DNA from 3 places in the Streptomyces sp. NPDC005863 genome. Region 3 is predicted to be linked to each of the others. Evidence: riboswitches for the same ligand, from Rfam matches in the RefSeq annotation. Region 3 holds a riboswitch; each other region holds the start of a gene.
What was found. A riboswitch is a leader RNA that binds a small molecule or an ion and turns the genes downstream of it on or off. The one in region 3 is predicted to bind cobalamin.
Positions count from the first base shown of each region.

Region 1: linked by a shared signal. The riboswitch ahead of metE (5-methyltetrahydropteroyltriglutamate--homocysteine S-methyltransferase) and the one ahead of ACFYO9_RS18105 (energy-coupling factor ABC transporter permease) in region 3 are both predicted to bind cobalamin.
Region 2: linked by a shared signal. The riboswitch ahead of cobN (cobaltochelatase subunit CobN) and the one ahead of ACFYO9_RS18105 (energy-coupling factor ABC transporter permease) in region 3 are both predicted to bind cobalamin.

Region 1 is NZ_JBIAII010000002.1:108,888-114,186, reverse strand. Features, by position in the region: gene metE (5-methyltetrahydropteroyltriglutamate--homocysteine S-methyltransferase) at 47-2,365, opposite strand; cobalamin riboswitch at 2,527-2,753, opposite strand; gene ACFYO9_RS06825 (cysteine hydrolase family protein) at 2,906-3,466, shown strand; gene ACFYO9_RS06820 (hypothetical protein) at 3,520-4,665, opposite strand; gene ACFYO9_RS06815 (type II secretion system protein GspG) at 4,676-5,299, opposite strand, start outside.
Region 2 is NZ_JBIAII010000005.1:305,486-310,784, reverse strand. Features, by position in the region: gene cobN (cobaltochelatase subunit CobN) at 1-3,502, opposite strand, end outside; cobalamin riboswitch at 3,538-3,670, opposite strand; gene ACFYO9_RS20420 (cobalamin biosynthesis protein CobG) at 3,789-5,246, shown strand; gene ACFYO9_RS20415 (precorrin-8X methylmutase) at 5,243-5,299, shown strand, end outside.
Region 3 is NZ_JBIAII010000004.1:399,652-404,950, forward strand. Features, by position in the region: gene ACFYO9_RS18095 (DUF3048 domain-containing protein) at 1-347, opposite strand, end outside; gene ACFYO9_RS18100 (diacylglycerol kinase family protein) at 643-2,205, shown strand; cobalamin riboswitch at 2,312-2,496, shown strand; gene ACFYO9_RS18105 (energy-coupling factor ABC transporter permease) at 2,526-3,245, shown strand; gene ACFYO9_RS18110 (energy-coupling factor ABC transporter substrate-binding protein) at 3,242-3,649, shown strand; gene cbiQ (cobalt ECF transporter T component CbiQ) at 3,656-4,405, shown strand; gene ACFYO9_RS18120 (ATP-binding cassette domain-containing protein) at 4,402-5,299, shown strand, end outside.

The DNA.
Region 1 (5,299 bases), on a different contig from region 3:
GCGGGGCCGGGCGCCCCGACGACGCCCGGCCCCGCGCCCGCGAGGATCACGAGCCGGACAGCTCCCCGCGGAGCGTCCTGGCCGCCGCGACCATGTTCTCCAGAGCGGCGCGGGTCTCGGGCCAGCCGCGGGTCTTGAGGCCGCAGTCCGGATTCACCCAGAGCCTGTCGGCGGGGATCGCCTCAAGTCCCGTACGCAGCAAGGCCGCTGCCTCCTCGGTGCTCGGTACGCGTGGGGAGTGGATGTCGTACACGCCGGGTCCTGCCTCCCGCGGGTAGCCGTGAGCGGCGAGTTCGCGGGCGACCTGCATGTGGGAGCGGGCCGCCTCCAGGCTGATGACGTCCGCGTCGAGGTCGTCGATGGCCTGCACGATGTCGCCGAACTCGGCGTAGCACATGTGCGTGTGGATCTGCGTGTCCGGCCGCACCCCGCTGGTGCTGAGACGGAAGGATCCGGTGGCCCATTCCAGGTAGGCGGGGTGGTCCGCGGCGCGCAGCGGGAGCGTCTCGCGCAGGGCGGGCTCGTCGACCTGGATGACCGAAGTCCCGGCCGCCTCAAGGTCGTTGACCTCGTCGCGCAGGGCGAGCGCGACCTGGCGGGCGGTGTCGCCGAGCGGCTGGTCGTCGCGGACGAAGGACCAGGCGAGCATGGTGACGGGGCCGGTGAGCATGCCCTTGACGGGGCGGCTCGTCAGCGACTGCGCGTACGTCGTCCAGCGGACCGTCATCGGCTCGGGCCGTGAGATGTCGCCGGCGAGGACCGGCGGGCGGACGTAACGGGTGCCGTAGGACTGCACCCAGCCGTGCTGCGTGGCGAGGTAGCCGGTCAGCTGCTCGGCGAAGTACTGCACCATGTCGTTGCGTTCGGGCTCGCCGTGCACCAGGACGTCGATGCCCGCCTTCTCCTGGAAGGACAGGACCTCGCGGATCTCGTTCCTGATGCGCTCCTCGTATCCGTCCGTGTCGATCCGTCCGGCCCGCAGGTCGGCGCGGGCGGTGCGCAGTTCGGTGGTCTGCGGGAAGGAGCCGATGGTCGTCGTCGGAAGCAGCGGCAGACCGAGAGCGGCGCGCTGGGCAGCCGCGCGCTCCGCGTATGGCTGCGAACGGCGGGCGTCGGCGTCGGTGACCGCGGCGGTGCGGGCGCGGACGGCCGGGTCGCGGGTGAGGGCGGAACCGGCGCGGGAGGCCAGGTCGGCGCGGTTCGCGGTGAGTTCGGCCGCGATGGCGCCGGTGCCCTGCGAGAGTCCGCGCGCCAGCACCGAGATCTCCTGCGTCTTCTGCCGGGCGAAGGCGAGCCAGCGTGCGACCTGCGGATCGATGTCCCGCTCGGCGCCGGCGTCCAGCGGGACGTGCAGGAGCGAGCAGGACGCGGCGACGTCCACGCGGTCGGCGAGACCGAGGAGCGTGCCCAGCGTGGCGAGGGACTTCTCCAGATCGTTGATCCAGATGTTGCGGCCGTTGACGACGCCCGCGACAAGCCGCTTGCCCGACAACCCGCCGACGGAGGCGAGGTCGCCGAGGTTGGCGGCGGCTGTCTCGGTGAAGTCGAGGGCCAGACCGTCGACCGGCGCCTTGGCCAGGATGCCCAGCGCGTCACCGAGGCGCCCGAAGTACGAGGCGACCAACAGTTTGGGGCGGTCGGTGAGGGCCCCGAGGTCGCGGTAGGCGCGCTCGGCGGCGTTCAACTCGGCCCGCGTGCGGTCCTGGACCAGGGCGGGCTCGTCCAGCTGGACCCACTCGGCGCCCGCCGCACGCAGGTCCGCGAGCACCTCGGCGTACACGGGCAGCAGCCGGTCGATGAGCGTCAGCGGGTCGAAGTCCGCGGCCACGCCCGGCGCGGGCTTGGCGAGCAGGAGGTAGGTCACGGGGCCCACGAGGACGGGGCGTGCCGTGTGCCCGATCGCGAGGGCTTCCGTCAGCTCGGTGACCTGCTTGGCGGAGTCGGCCCGGAACACGGTGTCGGGGCCCAACTCGGGCACCAGATAGTGGTAGTTGGTGTCGAACCACTTCGTCATCTCCAGCGGCGCCACGTCCTGCGTGCCGCGCGCCATCGCGAAGTAGCCGTCGAGGGCGTCGGCCTGGACGGCCGCGCGGTGCCGCTCGGGGACAGCGCCGACCATGACACTGGTGTCGAGAGCGTGGTCGTAGTACGAGAAGTCCCCGGTCGGCACCTCGTCGATGCCGGCGTCGGCCAACTGCTGCCAGTTGGAACGGCGCAGGTCCGCCGCGGTCTCCCGGAGGGCGGCAGCGGTGGCGCGGCCCTTCCAGTACCCCTCGACGGCCTTCTTCAGTTCCCGGTTCTGACCCTGGCGGGGGTAGCCGTACACGGTGGCTCGTGCCGCCGCGGCCGCGGGCTGCGCTGTCACGGAACTCTCCTTCGCGAGATGTGTCCTGGTTCTCCCGGAGACCGGACATGGCGCGAAGGGACGACCGACCGGGCGGACCACGTCGCGGGCGGATGCCGCGCGTGCCGCTCGATATGTACGCCGACCCGCCCACGAGGTCACCGAAAGGGCCGCACGCGATCGGTCGCGTGCGGGCAACGGGCAGGTCTTCGGACTCGCGGGCACGTCGCGTGTCGGCCGGACACGGGACACCTACTGGCCGTCGCTTCCCGGACCCGGTCGGGTCCAGTGCTGTTGACGGCGGTCGTTCCCACTCACCGCTGCGGGGCAGTCCCGGATTCCCACCGGGTTCCCTCTTACGACGCATCCCGCCTGGCGGACGGGGCGAACCAGCTGCACCGCTCACCCTAGGCGCACGCCAACCGATCGCCCACCCCGGCCCGCATGTCGGAATGTGAAGCGGGTCACGAGCGTGACAGCGGCTGTGCCCAGGACCGGCTGTCAGTGGGTGGGGCTAGCGTGGGGAGAGATGAGCCCGGCGCGAGCGAACGAAGGTGGACCATGACCACATTGGAGAACCGGCCGAACACCGCACTCCTTGTCATCGACGTGCAGCAGGACGTCGTCGAGGGGAGCCACCGGCGCGACGAGGTCGTCGCGAACATCTCCGGACTCGTCGAGCGGGCGCGGCAGGAAGGGGTTCCGGTCGTCTGGGTGCAGCACTTCGACGAGGGACTCACGCGCGGGAGCGACGGCTGGCGGCTCGTCCCTGAACTCACCCCCATGGACGCCGAGCCGATCGTCGAGAAGAGCTACGGCGACGCGTTCGAGGACACCACGCTGGAGGCCGTGCTGTCACGGCTCGGGGTGGGGCGGCTCCTGGTCACGGGCGCGGAGACCGACGCGTGCATCCGCTCGACCCTCCACGGCGCGTTCGTCAGGGGGTACGACACGACGCTGGTGAGCGACGCCCATACGACGGTCGACAAGACCGCATGGGGCGCGCCGACGCCGGACTTGGTCGTCGCACACACGAACCTGTACTGGGCCCGCCAGGCGGCGCCGGGTCGGGCGGCGGGGGCGGTCGAGACCAAGAACGTCGTCTTCGACAACGCCTCCTGACGAGCCGCGCCTCCTGACGACCCGGACGCCATGGGCCGCGCCCCGGCCGCGACTCAGTGACTGCCCACGAGACCCAGGCCGGGTCCGCCGGACAGCAGCGGGCGCAGGGCCGCCTGCGCCCGCTCGAAGTAACCCGGGACCTTCGTCGCGCTCTGGGCGTACCGCACGGCGTTCGCCAACTGGGCGGCCTCCGCGGCGCCCGCGGCCTCGGCGGCCCCGGTGGCTCCGGCTGCCCCCGCGGTCTCGACCGCCGCCGCTGCGAGCGGCACCGCGGCGGGCCAGGCCATCACCACGAGCGTGACGAGCAGAGCCGCGCCGAGGCCGATGGCGAGCCACTTCTTCAGCTCCCTGCCGTCGGCGTCGTTGTCGTCCCAGTACTGTTGCATCGCGGGCAGCAGCACGAGCTGATGCTGGTTCTCCAGTTCGCGCAGGCGCCGGGCGACCCTGTTGAGCACTTCGAGGGGCGCGCCCTGCGGCAGGGGGGTGGTGTGGATCTCGTACAGCACCAGGCCGTCCTTGCCGATGCCGTCGGGACGGAACGTGGGTTTGTAGCAGATCCATTCGTACTTGACGCTGCCGGGCGCCCCCGTGGCGGCCTGGGTCGGCAGGAGCGGGTAGTACAGCTCGTGCCAGTACGGACGCCAGGTCGACCGGCGCACCTCGATCCGCGTCGGGACGCCGAGGCTCACCCGCCCGGCGCGTTGCAGGGAGAGCATCTCCTGGAGGGCCGGGTCGATGACGAAGCGTTTCAGGGTGTCCATCTTGTGCTTGAGGTCTTCGACCTCGGCGTCCTTGGCCTCGTCGACCGTGGTCACCTCGACGAGTTCGAGGAGCAGGGTCGTGCCCTCGGTCCGGACGCCGAGGATGTCCGAGCGGAGCTGCCGGCCGGACGTCTGCGTCTTGATGTTGCGCCGCAGGGCGTCGCGGCCGAACACATTGCGGTACTCACGGAGGATCCACTTGGCGAGGATCTCGGTCACACCGCGGAACCGCTTGGTGTTCAGATAGCTGATCTCGCTGATGACCTCGGAGTCCGGGTAGCGCTGCGTGTAGTACTTCGTGAAGCACTCGACCATGTAGTACTCCGCGGTGAGCCCCTCCAGGTACCGCCGCATGGCGTCGATGTTGCCGTTGGCGTCCGCGCCGACCTTGCGGGTCGGCAGCGTGCAGAAGGAGTCCAGGAGCCGGATGTCCGCCATGGCGCTCCCGCTAGCCGTTCTCGGAGAAGTCGGAGCCGACCTCGATGTCGAGGCCGCTGCACGGCGTGTACTCGAACCAGGTGCCGACGAGGTTGCCCTCCGCGTCGGTGGAGATGTCCGACGCTTCCTCCGTGCCGCCCGCCGACGAATCCGCGCCCTGGCTGGTGACGACGAACGGCGCGGTGCGCCCCGGGTTCTGGTACAGATACGGCCGGCCCCAGGGGTCGTTGAGGACCAGGTTCGGACTGGCGTCGAGCAGCACCCGCAGGCCCTGCCGGGTGCTGGGGTAGTACTCCGGCTCGATCGGCGCGCCCCGCCACTTCGGGTCCACCCGCTGTTTCGCCTTCTCGGCGTACGCCTCGAGCGCCGTGACGATGGCCTCGATCTCGCGCCATGCCCGCTGCTGGTTCACGGTGATGAGCGGCCTGGCCCGGGCGGCGACGTCGGGATTGGCGGGGGGAATGCCCGGATAGTTGGTCCGCGCGTACGCCTGGATCTCCTCGGCGATGGACATGTACGGCGGGTCCTGGGGGTCCGGTGAGCCGTCGCCGTCGATGCGGCCGGTGGACATCAGCCGGGAGAACGCGCGCTCGAACCCCGGCCGGATGGGCAGGACCACGCGCGCGGCGCCCGC
Region 2 (5,299 bases), on a different contig from region 3:
AGAGGCGCTCCGCGATGCCGTGCAGCGCCCAGGGGTTGTTCTCCTGGAGGAACTGACGGTTCGTCGGGTCGAGGACGTACGTCTCGGTGAGCTTGTCGTACATCCAGTCGGCGACGACGCCCGTCGTGGCGTCGTACCCGAACAAGTAGTCCACGGTCGCGGCGAGTTCGAAGGCACCCTTGTAACCGTGGCGGCGCATCGCCTCGATCCACTTGGGGTTGACGACGCGGGCCCGGAAGACCCGCGAGGTCTCCTCGACGAGGGTGCGGGTCTTGACCGTCTCGGGGCGCGTGGAGTCGCCGATGTACGCCTCCGGGGCGGTGCCCCGCAGCGCGCGCACGGTCGCCACCATGCCGCCGTGGTACTGGAAGTAGTCGTCCGAGTCCGCGATGTCGTGCTCGCGGGTGTCGGTGTTCTTCGCGGCCACCGCGATGCGCTTGTACGCGGTCTCCATCTCGGCGCGCGCCGGGCGCCCTTCGAGCCCGCGGCCGTACGCGTAACCGCCCCACACCGTGTACACCTCGGCGAGGTCGGCGTCGGTGCGCCAGTCGCGGGAGTCGATGAGCTGCAGCAGGCCCGCGCCGTACGTGCCGGGGCGGGAGCCGAAGATGCGGGTGGTGGCCCGGCGTTCGTCGCCGTGCTCGGCGAGGTCGGCCTGGGCGTGGGCGCGGACGTGGTTGCGGTCGGCGGGCTCGTCCAGGGCGGCGGCGAGCCGTACCGCGTCGTCGAGCAGGCCGATGGTGTGCGGGAACGCGTCGCGGAAGAACCCCGAGATGCGCAGCGTCACGTCGATGCGCGGGCGGCCCAACTCCTCGTACGGGATGGCCTCCAGGCCGGTGACGCGGCGCGACGCGTCGTCCCAGACGGGGCGGACGCCGAGCAGCGCCATGGCCTCCGCGACGTCGTCGCCCGCGGTGCGCATCGCGCTCGTGCCCCACAGCGACAGGCCGACGGAGGTGGGGTACGCGCCGTTGTCGGACTTGTACCGCTCCAGCAGGGAGTCGGCCAGCGCCTGGCCGGTCTCCCACGCGAGGCGGGACGGGACGGCCTTGGGGTCGACCGAGTAGAAGTTGCGGCCGGTCGGCAGGACGTTGACCAGGCCGCGCAGCGGGGAGCCCGAGGGGCCCGCGGGGACGAAGCCGCCGTTCAGGGCGTGCACCGCGTGGTCGAGCTCGGCGGTCGTGCCTGCGAGGCGCGGGACGACCTCGCGGGCCGCGAACTCCAGGACGGCGGCGACCTGTTCACCCTGGTCGGTGGGGAGCGCGGCGAGGTCCCAGTCCGCGTCGTCCATCGCCTGGACCAGCGCGCGGGCCTTCTCCTCGGCCTCGTCGGCGCCGGTGCGGGTCGCCGCGGACTCGTCGAGACCGAGGGCCTCGCGCAGACCCGGCAGTGCGGTGGTGCCGCCCCAGACCTGGCGGGCCCGCAGGATCGCGAGGACGAGGTTGACGCGGTCGGCGCCGGCCGGGGCCGCGCCCAGCACGTGCAGACCGTCGCGGATCTGCATGTCCTTGATCTCGCAGAGCCAGCCGTCGACGTGCAGCAGGAAGTCGTCGAAGCCGTCGTCGTCCGGACGGTCCTCCAGACCCAGGTCGTGGTCGAGCTTGGCGGCCTGGATGAGCGTCCAGATCTGCGCGCGGATCGCGGGCAGCTTCGCCGGGTCCATGGAGCTGATCTGGGCGTACTCGTCGAGGAGTTGCTCCAGGCGCGCGATGTCGCCGTAGGAGTCGGCGCGCGCCATCGGCGGCACCAGGTGGTCGATGAGCGTGGCGTGCACGCGGCGCTTGGCCTGTGTGCCCTCGCCCGGGTCGTTGACCAGGAACGGGTAGATCAGCGGCAGGTCGCCGAGTGCGGCGTCCGGGCCGCAGGCGGCGGAGAGGCCCGCGTTCTTGCCGGGCAGCCACTCCAGGTTGCCGTGCTTGCCGAGGTGGATCATCGCGTCGGCGCCGAAGCCGCCGTCGGAGTCGGCGGCCGCGATCCAGCGGTACGCCGCCAGGTAGTGGTGCGACGGCGGCAGATCCGGGTCGTGGTAGATCGCGATCGGGTTCTCGCCGAAGCCGCGCGGCGGCTGGATGAGGATGAGCAGGTTGCCGCGGCGCAGGGCGGCGAGCACGATGTCGCCCTCCGGGTCGCCGCCGTCGCCCACCCGGGACCTGTCCAGGAACATCTCGCCGGGCGGCGGCCCCCAGTGGCCCTCGACGGACTCGCGCAGCTCCGCGGGGAGCGTCGCGTACCACCGCTTGTAGTCGGCGGCCGGGATGCGCACCGGGTTGGCGGCGAGCTGCTCCTCGGTCAGCCACTCCTGGTCGTGGCCGCCCGCGTCGATCAGGGCGCGGATCAGCTCGTCGCCGTCGCCGGAGACCAGGCCGGGGATGTCGGCCTCGGGCCCGAAGTCGTACCCCTCGGCGCGCAGCCTGCGCAGCAGCGCCACGGCGGAGGCGGGGGTGTCGAGGCCGACCGCGTTGCCGATGCGGGAGTGCTTGGTCGGGTAGGCGGAGAGGACCAGCGCGAGGCGCTTGTCGGCGGCCGGGATGTGCTTGAGGCGGGCGTGCCGCACGGCGATGCCGGCGACGCGGGCCGCGCGCTCGGCGTCGGCCACGTACGCGGGGAGCCCGTCCTCGTCGATCTCCTTGAAGGAGAAGGGCACCGTGATGAGGCGGCCGTCGAACTCCGGCACCGCGATCTGGCTCGCGGCGTCGAGCGGCGAGACGCCCTCGTCGTTCTCCTCCCAGGCGGAGCGCGACCCGGTCAGGCAGAGCGCCTGGAGGATCGGCACGTCCAGGCCGGACAGGGCGCCCGCGTCCCACGACTCGTCGTCGCCGCCCGCGGAGGCCTCGGCGGGCCTGGTGCCGCCGGCCGCGAGGACGGTGGTCACGATGGTGTCGGCGGCGCGCAGCGCGTCGATCAGCTCGGGCTCGGGGGCGCGCAGCGAGGCCACGTACAGCGGCAGCGGGCGGGCCCCGGCGTCCTCGATCGCGCCGCACAGGGCGTCCACGAAGGCGGTGTTGCCGCTCATGTGGTGGGCGCGGTAGTAGAGCACCGCGACGGTCGGGCCCTCGACGTCCGCGCGGGCCGTGCGCTCCAGCGGGCCCCAGGACGGGGCGGGCGCGGGCGGCTCGAAGCCGTGGCCGGTGAGCAGCACGGTGTCGCAGAGGAAGCGGGCCAGCTGCTCCAGGTTGGCGGGGCCGCCGTGCGCCAGGTAGGCGTGCGCCTCGGCGGCGATGCCGACCGGCACGGTGGAGGACGCCATCAGCTGGGCGTCGGGTGCCTGTTCGCCGGTGAGCACGACGACCGGGAGGCCGGTGGCGATGAGCTGGTCGAGGCCGTCCTGCCAGGCGCGGACACCGCCGAGGAGGCGTACGACGACGAGGTCGACGCCGTCGAGCAGGGCGGGCAGCCCGTCGAGGTCCAGGCGCGAGGGGTTGGCGAACCGGTAGTCGACCGGGCCTCCCGCCGCGCGGGCGCTGAGCAGGTCGGTGTCGGAGGTCGACAACAGCAGAAGCATGCGGGCGCAGGCCTTCCTCGGGGTGTCCGCGCCCCGGGTGGTCGTATGGACGGCGGGAGTTCCTGGCTCACCCCACGGGTGGGGCTCACAGTGGCGGGACCGCGCCGGATTCGCACCGGGCTTCCTCCCTCGGGTCCTGGTGGACCCACGCCGTCGCTGGCGTCGACGGGCTCGGCGCCCGCCGCCTGCATAGTAAGTCCTGCCCGCCGCGAGCGGGGCGGCCACCTGCCGGGACGGCCCGTCTCGGGAGGCGACCGGCCGGATCGGCGTGGGTATGCTCGCCGCCATGCCGCCCACCCGAGCACCCTCCCCAGACCAGGGCGAATACCCCATACGTGACCGGGGTGACGCCTGCCCCGGAGCGCTCCGCCTGCACCTCGCCGACGACGGCCGCCTGGCCCGACTCCGGCTGCCCGGCGGCCTCTTGACGGGCCATCAGGTCGAGGTGCTCGCCGACGTGGCGGAGCGCCTGGCGGACGGCAACCTCAGCATCACCTCGCGGGGCAACATCGAGCTGCGCGGGCTCGGCGAGGCCTGCGGCGGCGAACTCTCCCGCCTGCTCACCGGGGCGGGCCTGCTGCCCTCGGAACGGCACGAGCGCGTCCGGAACGTGGTGGCGTCCCCGCTGGCCACGACGGACGGACTCGGCCACGCCGACGTGCAGTTGTGGGCCCGTGAGCTGGACGGACTCCTCTGCGGGGCGGAGTGGGCGACGCAGCTCTCCGGCCGCTTCCTGTTCGTCTTGGACGACGGCCGCGGGGACGTGGCCGGGCTGGGCGGCGATGTGACCTTGATCGCAGAATCGGGGGGTACGGCGGTCGTACGGGTCGCGGGGCGCGCCGTCCGCATCGCCGCGACCGACGCACCGCGCGCGGCCCTCGCCGCCGCCGGCGCCTTCCTGGACGAGGCCCGCGAGGCGGGCAACGGCGCGTGGCGGGTACGGGAGCTGCCGGCGGGGCGGGACGTGGATGTGGCGGGGGCGTTGAAGGGGGCGGGGGTTGCGGTGGCCGCTGCGGCGGGGGCGGGGGTCGGCTTGCCGGACGCGTTGGTCGCCACCGGGAAGGCGCCCGCCGGCCCGTCGGACGTGCCGGTCGCCGCTGGTGAGGCACCGGCCGGTTTCCCGGACGTGCCGGTCGCCGGCGCTGAGGCGCCCGTCGGCCTCCCGGACGTACCCGTCACCGGTCCGCCCGTACCCGTACCCGTCGCCATCCCGGACGTACCCGTCACCGGTCCGCCATCACCCGGCGTCCACGGGCGGGCCGTCCTCGTCGGTGCGCCGCTCGGGCGGGTGAGCGTCGACGCGTGGCGGGCGCTGTTGCCGTTGCCCGGCGACGAGCTGCGGGTCACGCCCTGGCGCGGCTTCGTGCTGCCCGGCTTCGCCGACGACGTCGCCGCCCGGGAACGGCTTGCCGCGCTCCGCGGCGCCGGATACCTCACCACCCCCGACGCGCCCTGGCTCGGCGTCGGCGCCTGCACCGGCCGCCCCGGCTGCGCCAAGTCCCGCGCTGACGTCCGCGCGGACGCCGTGCCGGGCCCCGGCGGCCTTCCCGTCCACTGGTCCGGCTGCGAACGGCGCTGCGGCCACCCGCACGGGGCGTGGGTCGACGTACTCGCCACCGGCGAAGGGCGGTACGAGGTCACGGTGCACGCCCCCGGCGAGGAACCCGCACGGGTCACGGGCACAACCCTGACCGAGACGGTCACCACCGCACGTACCACCACGAAAACCACGGCCACGAGATGAGCGAGAGCACAGTGTTCGACTACGAGAAGGACGGCGCGGCGATCTACCGCGAG
Region 3 (5,299 bases):
CGGGCGCTGCGCACCGGCCCGACCACCGGCGGCACCGTGCTGGAGTAGACGCCCATGAGGCGGCTCATCCCGCCCTCGACCTTCTCCACGTAGACGATGTCCGACCGGTCGAGACCGGTGTGCGGGCGGGCGGCCCGGGCGTTGTCGAACTTGACCGCGACGACCTGCCCCTGACGGGCAGTGAGCCCGGTGAAGGGCGACGGGCTCCGGGGCGCGGGGGAGTCCTCACGAGCGGGGGCGCTCGCGTACGCGGAGGCGCCCACGGTGAACACCGCCGTGACGACGAGCGCGAGCACGCGCGGAGCGAGCCGGGTGCGACGGGCGTCCCGGACTTTCCTTGCTGCCATTGAGGCGTCTCCCTTCGGCGAAGCCGCCAGGGCCGCCCCGTGGCCGCCCTGGTGGCAGCCGCAGACCTACCTCCCCGTGCCCCGGCCCCAACCGCGGCTGGGGCCATCCACCCGCGCGACGTCACTCTTTCCGGGGCAGCCCCGCGTGGCTCCGCGGTGCGGTGCCGACGGACCAGGCGGAGCAGGCGGACCAGGCGGAGTGGGCGCATTCGACGCGGGTAGGCTGAGACTTCGTTGTGGTCCGTTCCGGCCGCGTGCTGCGGATTCTTTACAAATGCAGAGGTGTGGCGAGCGAATGAAGCGATCTGTTCAGCGGTGGAAGGTGCCGGGCCCGGGGCCCGGCAAACGGCTGGCCGCCGCCCTCGACCTGGCGGGCCCGGCCCGCGGCAGCGCCGTGAAACGGGCGCTCCGGACGGCGATCGAGCACGACGCCGTGTGGCTGGGCGCCGCCACGGCGCTGGGGCTCTCGGGGGACCGGAGCGCCCGCAGGGCGGCCCTGCGCGGACTCGGATCGGTGGCGATCGTCACAGCTGTGAACCATGCGCTGGCCAAGCCCGCGGCCCGCAGCGCCCGGCCCGTCCTGGACGGACTGCCCGCGCTGTTCCCCCGCCCCCGCACCGCCTCGCTGCCCGCAAGCCCCATAGCCGCAGCGACCGCCTTCACCTCGGCCGTCGTCATGGAGTCACCCCGGCACGGCCTGGCCGTCCTGCCGTTCGCGGCCGGGCTCGCCTACGCACGCGGCCAGAAGGGCCTGGACCACCGGGGCCGCTCGGCCGCCGGAGCTCTCATCGGCGTCGGGGCCGCGCTGCTCACCTGCCGCTGGTGGCCCGTGAAGCCCGCGGCCGCGGCCGCCGCCGCCCCGCCGCGCCGTCCTGCCCCCGCGCTCAAGGACGGCCAGGGCCTGCACGTGGTCGTCAACCCGTCCTCCGGGGTCGCCTGGAGCAGGGACGCCGCCGACACGCTGCGCACACTGCTCCCCGAAGCGTCGATCACCGTCTTCGAGCCCGGTGACGACCTGGTGGCCCTGCTCGACGCGGCCGCGCAGCGCGCCGTCGCGGACGGCGGGGCGCTGGGGGTGTGCGGCGGCGACGGCACCGTCAACGCGGGCAGCGTCACGGCGGCACGGCACCAGGTGCCCCTCGCCGTCTTCCCCGGCGGCACCTTCAACCACTTCGCGGTGGATCTCGGCAACGTGACGCTCGAAGACGTCACCCGCGCCATCGGCTCGGGCGACGCCGTCACCGCCGACGTGGGACGCGCCTCCGCCTACCGGCAGCCCGGCGCCGCCACCAAAGCCACACAGGACGCGCCCGCCGAAGAGATCGACGTCCGCGGCGAACAGCAGCTCTTCCTCAACACGTTCAGCATCGGCGTCTACTCGGACCTGGTGCACGCCCGGGAGCTGCTCGAGAAGCGCATCGGCAAGTGGCCCGCGCTCGTCATCGGCCTCGCCAAGGTCCTTGCGACGGGCACCCCGCTCTCCGTGGTCATCAACGGCCGACCGCGCCGCATCTGGCTGCTCTTCGCGGGCAACGGCATCTACCACCCGGCCGGCTTCGCCCCGACCTACCGCACCCAGCTCGACGACGGACTCCTCGACGTCCGCGCCGTGGAGGCCGGCACTCCGCTGGCCCGCACCCGGCTGCTCCTCGCCGTGCTCACCGGGACCCTGCACAACTCCCGTGTCCTGACGACCGCCCAGGTGCGCAGGCTGGAGCTGGAGGTCATGGAGGGGGACCCGCACCTCGCCTACGACGGTGAGGTCACGGACACCACGTATCAGCGGCTCGTCCTCGACAAGCTCCCCAAGGCCCTCACCCTGTACCGGCCCGCCGACCAGGACCAGTGGCTGCGCTGAGCCACGCTCCGCACGACCTCTGATCAGGGGCGTACGCGGTGGTACACGCGCTCGCGTGTGCCACCGCCGCAACCGGTGCGCAAGTTGTCAGCAGATCAGTTGCGCACTAATGTCGCCACGCCTTGGTGAACGGGAAATCCGGTGTGATGCCGGTGCGGCCCTCGCCACTGTGATCGGGAAGTCCGGCTCCAGCCCTCGCGGCAGCCACTGGGTGCTCATGCACCCGGGAAGGCGGAGTCCGGTCGGTACGACCCGTCAGCCAGGAGACCGGCCAAGGCGCGTTGTCCATCCACGAGGTGCTGGAGAGGGTCTGCCGAGCCATGCACATAGCCGAGGGTTTCCTCCCACCGGCGCACGCGATCGCCTGGGGCGTAGCGTCCGCGCCGTTCGTCGTCCACGGAGTCCGCTCCCTGACCCGTGAGGTCAAGGAACACCCGGAGAGCACCCTGCTCCTCGGCGCCTCCGGGGCCTTCACATTCGTCCTGTCCGCTCTGAAGATCCCGTCCGTCACGGGCAGTTGCTCGCATCCGACGGGCACCGGGCTCGGAGCCATCCTGTTCCGGCCGCCCATCATGACGGTGCTCGGCACCATCACGCTGCTCTTCCAGGCCCTGCTGCTCGCCCACGGCGGGCTCACCACCCTGGGCGCCAACGTCTTCTCGATGGCGATCGTCGGCCCCTGGGCCGGATACGCGGTCTACCGGCTCCTCAAGCGGTTCGACGTCCCGCTCATGGTCGCCGTGTTCTTCGGGGCGTTCGTCGCCGACCTGTCCACGTACTGCGTCACCAGCGTCCAGCTGGCGCTCGCGTTCCCCGACCCCAGCAGCGGATTCCTAGGGGCCCTCGGCAAGTTCGGCGGCATCTTCGCCGTCACGCAGATCCCGCTGGCGATCAGCGAGGGACTGCTCACCGTCCTGGTGATGCGGCTGCTCGTGCAGTCGAGCAGGGGCGAGCTCACCCGGCTCGGCGTGCTGCTGCAGCGCAAGAGCACACCGGACGTGACGACGACCAAGACGGAGACGGGGGCCGGCGCCCGATGAACCGGAACACGAAGATCAACATCCTGCTGCTCGTGGTGGTCGCCGCGCTCGCGGTGCTGCCCGTGGCCCTCGGACTCGGCGACGACGAGAAGGAGCCGTTCGCCGGCGCCGACGCGCAGGCCGAGACCGCGATCACCGAGATCAAGCCGGACTACAAGCCGTGGTTCTCACCGCTGTACGAACCCCCATCGGGGGAGATCGAGTCGGCGCTCTTCGCCCTGCAGGCGGCCCTGGGCGCCGGTGTGCTCGCGTACTACTTCGGGCTGCGCAAGGGGCGCCGCCAGGGCGCGGAGCAGGCGCTGGCGCAGGAGGCGGACGCGGAGCGGTCCACCGGTGCGCCGGCCGGTGCGCCCGGCGCCCCGGCCGGCCCTCGGGGCAGCCGGTCCGGGGCCGGGCAGGTCTGACCCGGCGTGCTGCCCATCGACGCGGCGGCGCACAGCAGTCGCTGGCGCCGCCGGCACCCCGTGGACAAGGCCGTGCTCGGGCTCGGCCTCACCGTCCTGGCCATCTCGCTGCCGCCCTGGCCGGGCGCCGCGCTGGTGCTCGCCGCGGCGCTCGTCCTGCTGCTCGGGCCCGCGGGCGTGCCGCCCCGCAAACTGTGGCGCGCCTACCGCGTGCCGCTCGGCTTCTGCGTCACCGGCGCCCTCACGCTGCTCGTCCAACTGGGCGGCCCCGAGGGCTTCGTGACGCTCGCCGACGGAGGCCCGGCGCGCGCGGGCGGTCTGCTCCTGCGGACCTCCGCGGCCTCCCTCGGCGTGCTGCTGTTCGCGTTCACCACACCGATGTCGGACCTGCTGCCCCGGCTGGTGAAGGCCGGTGTGCCCGCACCGGTCGTGGACGTGGCGCTCGTCACGTACCGCATGAGCTTCCTGCTCCTGGACTCCATGAGCCGGATCCGGCAGGCGCAGGCCGCCCGGCTCGGCCACACCACCCGCGCCGCCACCTGGCGCTCCCTCGCCTCGCTCGGCGCCACCGCGTTCGTGCGGGCCTTCGACCGGGCCGGCCGGCTGCAGGCCGGGCTCGCCGGACGCGGCTACGACGGCACGCTGCGGGTCCTCGTCCCCGAGGCCCGGATGTCCCGGCCCTTCGTGGCGGCCGCGGGCGCCCTCCTCGTGGGCCTGGTGGCCCTCACCCTCGTACTGGAAAGGTTCCTGCCATGACCGAGCCGAGGGCTCTTCGCGAGCCGGGCGCCCGCGGCGGGCCGGGGGAGCCCCTGGTCGCTCTGCGCGGCGCGTCCTACGCGTACGAGGACGGGCCCACCGTGCTCAGCGGCCTTGACTTCGACGTCGTCGAGGGCCGCGCCCTCGCGCTGCTCGGCCGCAACGGCAGCGGCAAGACGACCCTCATGCGCCTGCTCAGCGGCGGACTGCGCCCCGCCGCGGGCGGGTTGACGGTCGACGGCGTACCCGTGACGTACGACCGCAAGGGTCTGACCCGGCTGCGCACCACCGTCCAGCTCGTCGTGCAGGACCCGGACGACCAGCTCTTCGCCGCCTCGGTCGAGCAGGACGTGTCGTTCGGGCCGCTCAACCTCGGCCTGCCCGACGCCGAGGTCAGGGCCCGGGTGGCCGAGGCGCTCGCGGCCCTCGACATCGTCGCCCTCGCCGACCGGCCCACCCATCTGCTCTCCTACGGCCAGCGCAAGCGGACCGCCATCGCCGGCGCCGTGGCGATGCGGCCCCGCGTCCTCGTCCTCGACGAACCGACCGCGGGACTCGACCCCGACGGCCAGGAACGCCTCCTCGTCACCCTGCGACGGCTGCGGGACGCCGGGACCACCGTGGTGATGGCGACCCACGACGTCGATCTGGCCCTGCGCTGGGCCGACGACGCGGCGCTGCTGACCCCCGCCGGGGTGCGGACCGGGCCGGTCACCGAGACGCTGGGCCGGCGGGACCTGCTGGCGCAGGCCGGGCTGCACCTGCCGTGGGGCATCGCCGTCGGCGAGCTGCTGCGGGCGCACGGCCTGCCGGCCGGGGCGGGCGACGGGCCGCGTACGGCGGAGGAGTTGGCCGCGCTCGTGGGGGCGGCGGTGCCGGGCGCGCCGACGGGCC